One region of the Microcystis wesenbergii NRERC-220 genome, then DNA from elsewhere that is predicted to be linked to it. Evidence: predicted binding sites of a transcription regulator. Region 1 holds the regulator's gene; each other region holds the start of a gene.

Region 1 (2,270 bases):
CTTAAGAAAAGCCATTTGGGTTTCTAAATCTTTTAATTTTCCCTCGCGCTGTTCCAAAGCTAAATTTTTATCGACGATCGAGCGATCGAGTTCTCCAATGCGTTGATCCCGGCGATCAATTTCTAGCTGTAGGGTTTTTTGCTGGGTTTCCAACTGTTGAAGTCGCGCTTGTCTGGCCGTTAATAACTTTTGTTGATTAGCCAACTCTTTATCTCTAACTTGAACGGTGGTTTGTAGTTGATTGATCTGACTAGAAAGAATTGATTTTTGTTGGGACAATTGATCTCGTTGACTGATTAACTGTGCCTTTTGATTAGTTAAAATAACTCGTTCATTGTTTAAATTAGCCACTTCCTTCCGAAACTTTTCCAACTGTCCCGAAACTAATCGCAAACGTTGACGAGAAGCTTGATAATTTTTGTTAAGAACCTCTAGACGTTTCTGCACGGCTATCTGTTCACTTTTAGCCGTTTTTAAAGCCTTTTCCACCTGATTTTTTTGTTCGGTGGTTTTTCTTACCTGACTTTCCAAATCCTTAATAGCGGCACGACGTTCATTTAAAAGACGATCCAGTTCAAAAACCCCTTGACGCAGGGATTTACTAGAAGCAAACAAGACAATTAAAGTGGAGCCGGCGATCAAAATTCCCGTTACAATCGTCATTAAAGTTGCGGTTTGTTTCGGACGCAGATTAAATAAACGCATCCTTTTCTTACCGATACGGCTCCCTATGCGATCGCCAACCGCCGCTATCAGACCACCTAAAACCACGATGGCCAAAACCAAAATATAAGCGCTAGTCATCCAGAATTTAAGTAAATTGTTGACTGAGAGCGACGGGATTATGGACGGTAATTTTCTTCTTGTAAATTGAGACCATTTCTTGATCCCGCAGCTCTCCCAATAAACGGGTGACAGTGACGCGGGTAGAACCGATCGCTTCTGCGATCGCTTGGTGAGACAATTTTAGATCCACCCGGATGCCATCGGTGGTGGGAACCCCAAAATCACGACAGAGAATCAATAAAAAACTGACCAAACGGGAACCCATATCCCGGTGAGCCAAGGTTTCGATCATCATTTCCGTTTGCAGAATCCGCGAGGACAACCCCTGCAACATCAACATTGATAAATCGGGATTATTGCGGAGGGATCTTTCTACCTGATCGATCGGGGCCGAGAGTAATTCTACCGGAGTAAAAGCCACGGCATGATAAAAACGATCCGATCGCTGGCCGGTGAGTAAGGATAGCACACCAAAGACGCTATTTTCCCGCAGTAGAGCCACGGTAATTTCTTCTCCCGCTTCATAGACTCGCGACAACTTAACGGCTCCTTTCAGCAAAAAATAGACTCTTTCGGCGGGATCTCCAGGGAAAAAGATCGTTTTGCCACGCTCGAACAATTCCACCACCGGGGGGAAATTGCCGCTGCCGATTCGACGGAACACATCTGCTAGGGGTTTGTCTTGTATTAGGGATAAGTCCATCTCACATCCAAAAAAGGGGAAAATTGTTTTTATTATGCAACGAGTGTCACCTCTATTAAACATAACCGCTCCCTAAACTGGGAAAAGTTTTGGGCGCTTTTTGCCAGACAATGGGGGAGGGGTGATCATTGCTGCCCCTTTATCTGTATCCCTATTATACCGAATCTCGCTGGGGTCGGCTATTGGGGAGATTTTTGTAAGAGAAACGAGAACTATGTTAGATTTAACGGGAAAAAACGCCCTAGTGACGGGGATTGCCAATAATCGCTCGATCGCTTGGGGAATTGCCCAACAACTCCATCAAGCTGGTGCAAATATCGGTGTCACCTATCTCCCCGACGAAAAAGGCCGTTTTGAGAAAAAAGTGCGAGAATTGGCCGATGAACTTAATCCCGCTTTTTATGTCCCCTGCGATGTCCAAAATGACCAACAGGTAGAAGATACTTTCGCTACAGTGGCGGAAAAATGGGGCAAACTGGATATTTTGATTCACTGTCTCGCTTTTGCCGATAAAGAGGGTTTAACGGGCGATTTTACCGCCATCCCTCGGGAAGCTTTCACTAAATCCCTAGATATTAGCACTTTTTCCCTAACCCGTCTAGCGCGATCAGCTAAACCTTTGATGACGGCAGGGGGAAGTATTATCACTCTTACCTATCTCGGCGGTGTCAAGGTAATTCCTAACTATAATTTAATGGGGGTGGCAAAAGCCGGTTTAGAAATGAGTGTTCGCTATTTAGCCGCGGAATTAGGTGGCCAAAAGATCCGAGTTAATGGTATT
Region 2 (2,270 bases), 1.7 Mb from region 1:
GACCCAGGCAACTGCCCAAGGTCATAATCAACATATGACAGAAAATCCCTTTCAGCCAAGCTTTTAAATCTCGATCGCATTGTTCTAGGATCGATCGTACCCTAGGACGGTAGAAAGCGGGAAATAAACGCAGAAAACAACGGTGGTAAGCGGCAGGATCGGCGAGAATCATCAAGCTCAGGGCAACAATTAGCAGTAAGCTGAGGATAATACCGAAAGTGCCGTAGAAAATGCTTAAACCCCGGCCAGCAATTTGGTTAATCAGGGGTTGTAATTGAGCCAGCAGCGTTTTAAAGTCCGGGAAGACAGTGGCCAGACTAGGATCGAGATAATCCTCAAGACTATGGACTTGTCCCCAGAGTCTTTCTATAGCTTGGGGTAATAAACTAAATAATTGGCGAAATTGTTGGACTAAAGCGGGTATAATCCCCACAAAAATACCGATTATACCAATAAAGAAGCTAAAAAGGGTGATAATTAGGGCGTAGGAACGCTTGAGGTGATGACGCTGCCACCAAGTCACAGCCAAATTTAAAATCTGCGCCAGAAGAATCGCCATCAATAATAATAGGAGAATCTGTCGAATCTGCCAGAGAATCAACAGACAGAAGACTAACAGGACTAAACCGAGGCTGCTGCCAAAAGTCATGATAAGTAAGGAGAAAAATTCCTAATCAGTTATTGTCCGTCTCCAGAGGGCAAAAACCGTGAGCAGAAAAGGAGTAAAAACCAGAATTAAAGTGTTAAGAGGACTGGGAGTGATCGATAATAAAGGGGCAAGATATTTAATTGCCAGGGAAATTAAAGCCGATATCAAGATTATTTTGATAATAAAGCCGCTCATAGATCAGTTTTTAGGTGACACAAGCACTATCTTATCCCTGAATAGGGTAAATTTTGGTCAGAATGTGGCAATCATACCCCATGGATTTGATTAATACTATTGCTCAAGTTAAAAAAAGATATAAAACGGCAAAAATTGAGCTTGCTGGCAATAATAACATTTTTCAAGAATGTGGGCGAAGTTGCTAGATTTTCTGGGCGAGGTCAGTCCAGAGGGAAGGGGAAATTATGAAACAATGATGGTATGGCGGTTCGTTTGGCCACCTCCAGCCTCCAAATTAATCCTCAAACCCCTAGAGGCTCCTTTGGCGGGCGACCAAACCCGGCCATAAAGGGATACTACGGCCAACTAGAAAATATTAAATTTTTATAAAGTTTTTTCAATTTCCCTAGCAAAATGTAAGAATAGATACAGAATAAGAAATAAGATCTTGTCATTTGTTGTCCCTAAATAGAGACGACAAGAGAGATTAAAGTCACTTTAAAGCATTGCAGGGAGTCGGTGATATGACGTTAGTCTATCGAGGAGTTAAGTACGAAAGGGATTCTCTCCCCTTGGAGATGAATACTGGAGATATCGGGGGTAAATACCGAGGTCAAGACTGGAATCACCATTATCCTCGCCATATGCTCCAATTAGAGCCGAAACTGCATCGTCAGTATCGTGGAGTTGCCTACAGCACCCGTCCTCATTTTGCCGAGCAAGTCATCCCGAACACTTGTCCGTTGCCCGTTGTCAAACCCCCTGTTGTTGTCCAGGAGGAAACCCTTTCTAGTATCCATCTGAACAATATTCGTCGTCGTCTGGAACGTCGTTTACAAATCGCTCAAGAGAATGGTGACGAAACCCTCGTTAATCTCTTGAAAAAAGAATCCCAAGACTTAGCCTTAAACTGCTAGATTAGCGGTTTTTCCCCACTTTCCCCTCGGTTCTGCCGGGGGGAATATTTTTGGGCGCAAAAATGCCTAAATCTTCCCCCCGCTCACTCCCAGGGCCGGCACTTTTTGATTTTAAAAAAGCCTCAAGATATTATCCAACAAGATTTTTAGATTTTTTCAGCCAACCCTAGTTAGGAGTTTACAAGCTTTTAATTATATTAGGTCGAGGTCTATTCTAGTTCGGGTTCGGATCGGGGCGTTGTATCATTTCCACAACATTTTTGATACCTTGGATAAAAGTTTGAAAACTACGCGATTTATTTTCAGTTAGGGAAAGATGGGGGGCAATCTGTTTAGAGTGGGTTCCTGCATAATACTCTTTCACTAGCTTTTTTAATTCTTGTTTAGCCGAGTTAAGCTGGTCTGGTTCTCTGTATTTACTTTTATTTTGTTTTTGGCCGCGACTATTTAAATTATACGCCTTGGCCACCGCTGCTAAATCTCCCAGAAACCAAGATTATAATTCATGGCAAATAATCCGAATTAAT
Region 3 (2,270 bases), 220 kb from region 1:
AGGCTTCCATTCCGTGTTCACCCACATCCAAACCTTCCATTTCTTCTTCGGGAGTAACACGAATACCGAGGGTAGCCTTGAGGATTGTCCAAACAATACCACTAACAATCAGGGTAAAGGCCCCTACTGCTACAATCCCGATAATTTGGTTAATAAACAGTTGGAATTGACCGGTGATTAAACCCGCATCTTTGTTGAAGATACCCACGGCTAAAGTTCCAAACACACCACAGACGAGGTGAACGGAAGTCGCACCCACGGGGTCATCAATTTCCAGCTTATCGAAGAAAGCCACCGAGTAAACCACGACCACACCAGCAATTAAACCGATAATTAAGGCCGACCAATAGGATACACCATCACAACTGGCAGTAACCGCTACTAAACCGGCGAGAATACCGTTAATAATCATCGAAAGGTCGGGTTTACCATCTTTCGCCCAAGCGGTAAAGGTAGCGGCAATGCCGCCCGCGGCCCCGGCGAGGTTAGTGGTGACAGCGATATAGGGTACAGTTTCATTAACCGCTAAAGCAGAACCGGGGTTAAAACCGAACCAGCCAATCCAGAGAATTAAACAACCCAAGGTCGCGATACTCATGTTATGGCCGGGTAAGGCACTGGTGCGACCGTTGATGTATTTACCCATTCTCGGGCCGAGAATTGCCGCCCCCGTTAAGGCAGACCAACCACCGACCGAGTGAACCACCGTCGAACCGGCGAAGTCTTTAAAACCAAGGTCGGCTAACCAACCGCCACCCCAAACCCAGTGACCGGTGATCGGGTACATGATACCGACGATAATTAAGCTAAAAACCAGGAAATCGGTGAATTTAATCCGTTCTGCCACCGCCCCAGATACAATGGTTGCCGCCGTTCCCGCGAAAGCTACTTGGAACAGGAAGAACACTGAGGTGGGCAAAGAGGCGGGCATAACGTAGGTGGCGGGATCGCTACTGCTAAGGAACCAACCTCCCGTACCGAAAAATTCGTTACTGACAGACCCAAACATCAGGGAGAAACCGATCGCCCAAAATGATATGGTGGAGAGGGCGAAAACGATCAGGTTTTTGGCGAGAACGTTAACGGCGTTTTTCTGGCGACAGAATCCCGTTTCTAGCATCGCAAAACCTGCGTTCATAAAGATCACGAGGATGGAGGCAATTAAAACCCAGATTGTATTGAGGGCGTTTTGGACATCTTCGGGGGTTAGGGGTTTCGCATCTTGGGCCTGTACGGCTGTGTTCCAAACCACGAAAATAATCGCGGACAAAGGAACACAGGCTAACCAGACAGGGTTAATTTTCGGTAACAAACCGACAAGTTCCCCAGATTTTCGAGCAATTCGTTTCATCGTTAATTCATTTACTTTTTTGAGTTAGTAGGTCGATTCATTACTGTTGAAAATAATTACCGAGCAATTATGTCCGTTCAAACGCTAAATCCTAGGAACAGAGGTCAATCATTTCAGAAGACCAAACAGCTAGGGATTTATCTTGAGGTGTGAGTAGTCAATGTTTTTTGATCTTTGTTTTTTTTTATTTGAGATTTCTGTATCCTCTGATACGTTTCACTTTAAAATAACAATAGTAGAGAAGTGATCAATAATTCAGTTATCAGTTATCAGATGTGAGTTTTCAGTTCACTGATTACTGTTTACTGTTTACTGATCACTGAAAAAAGCTTCCCACTGATCACTGATTACTGTTTACTAATCACTGAAAAGTCTCCCCTCATTTGGAGAAATAAACAATGGACCGGGCAACGGAATTCGATCGCACAATGATGCAAAGATGTCTAACCCTTGCTAGGCAAGGCTTGGGGCGGACTTCTCCTAATCCTTTGGTGGGTGCTGTGATCGTTCAAGAGGGTATAATTATCGGCGAAGGGTTTCACCCGGAGGCCGGACAACCCCATGCAGAAGTTTTCGCCCTGAGACAGGCAGCAGAAAAAGCGCGTGGTGCCACTTTATACGTCAATCTTGAACCCTGTAACCACTATGGACGTACTCCCCCCTGTAGCGAGGCAATTATGCAAGCGGGCATTAAAAAAGTGGTGGTGGGGATGATCGATCCTAATCCCCTGGTGGCGGGGAAAGGCATTGAAAGATTAGCATCGGCAGGCATCGAGACACTGGTGGGGGTGGAGGAGTCCGAATGTCGTCAACTTAATCAGGGTTTTATCCATCGCATCACCGCTAAAAAACCCTTCGGTATCCTCAAATATGCCATGACTCTCGATGGCAAAATTGCCGCTACTAGCGGTCATAGCAC

The links. The regulator NtcA, encoded in region 1, controls nitrogen genes in cyanobacteria. The targets are predictions, from matches to a motif close to TTTGTANCNNNNGNTACAAA.
Region 2: a site for NtcA is predicted at 1,240-1,259, ahead of RAM70_RS10150 (DUF4278 domain-containing protein). Genes of this name have one in related genera too.
Region 3: a site for NtcA is predicted at 1,548-1,567, ahead of RAM70_RS19255 (ammonium transporter). Genes of this name have one in related genera too.

What each region holds. Positions count from the first base shown of each region.
Region 1 covers NZ_JAVSJA010000001.1:3,752,339-3,754,608, reverse strand. The annotation lists gene RAM70_RS18235 (DUF3084 domain-containing protein) at 1-804, opposite strand, end outside; gene ntcA (global nitrogen regulator NtcA) at 812-1,489, opposite strand; gene fabI (enoyl-ACP reductase FabI) at 1,704-2,270, shown strand, end outside.
Region 2 covers NZ_JAVSJA010000001.1:2,080,359-2,082,628, reverse strand. The annotation lists gene RAM70_RS10160 (AI-2E family transporter) at 1-649, opposite strand, end outside; gene RAM70_RS10155 (hypothetical protein) at 671-844, opposite strand; gene RAM70_RS10150 (DUF4278 domain-containing protein) at 1,351-1,743, shown strand; partial or broken gene RAM70_RS10145 (DUF4276 family protein) at 1,958-2,270, opposite strand, start outside.
Region 3 covers NZ_JAVSJA010000001.1:3,976,995-3,979,264, forward strand. The annotation lists gene RAM70_RS19255 (ammonium transporter) at 1-1,351, opposite strand, end outside; gene ribD (bifunctional diaminohydroxyphosphoribosylaminopyrimidine deaminase/5-amino-6-(5-phosphoribosylamino)uracil reductase RibD) at 1,750-2,270, shown strand, end outside.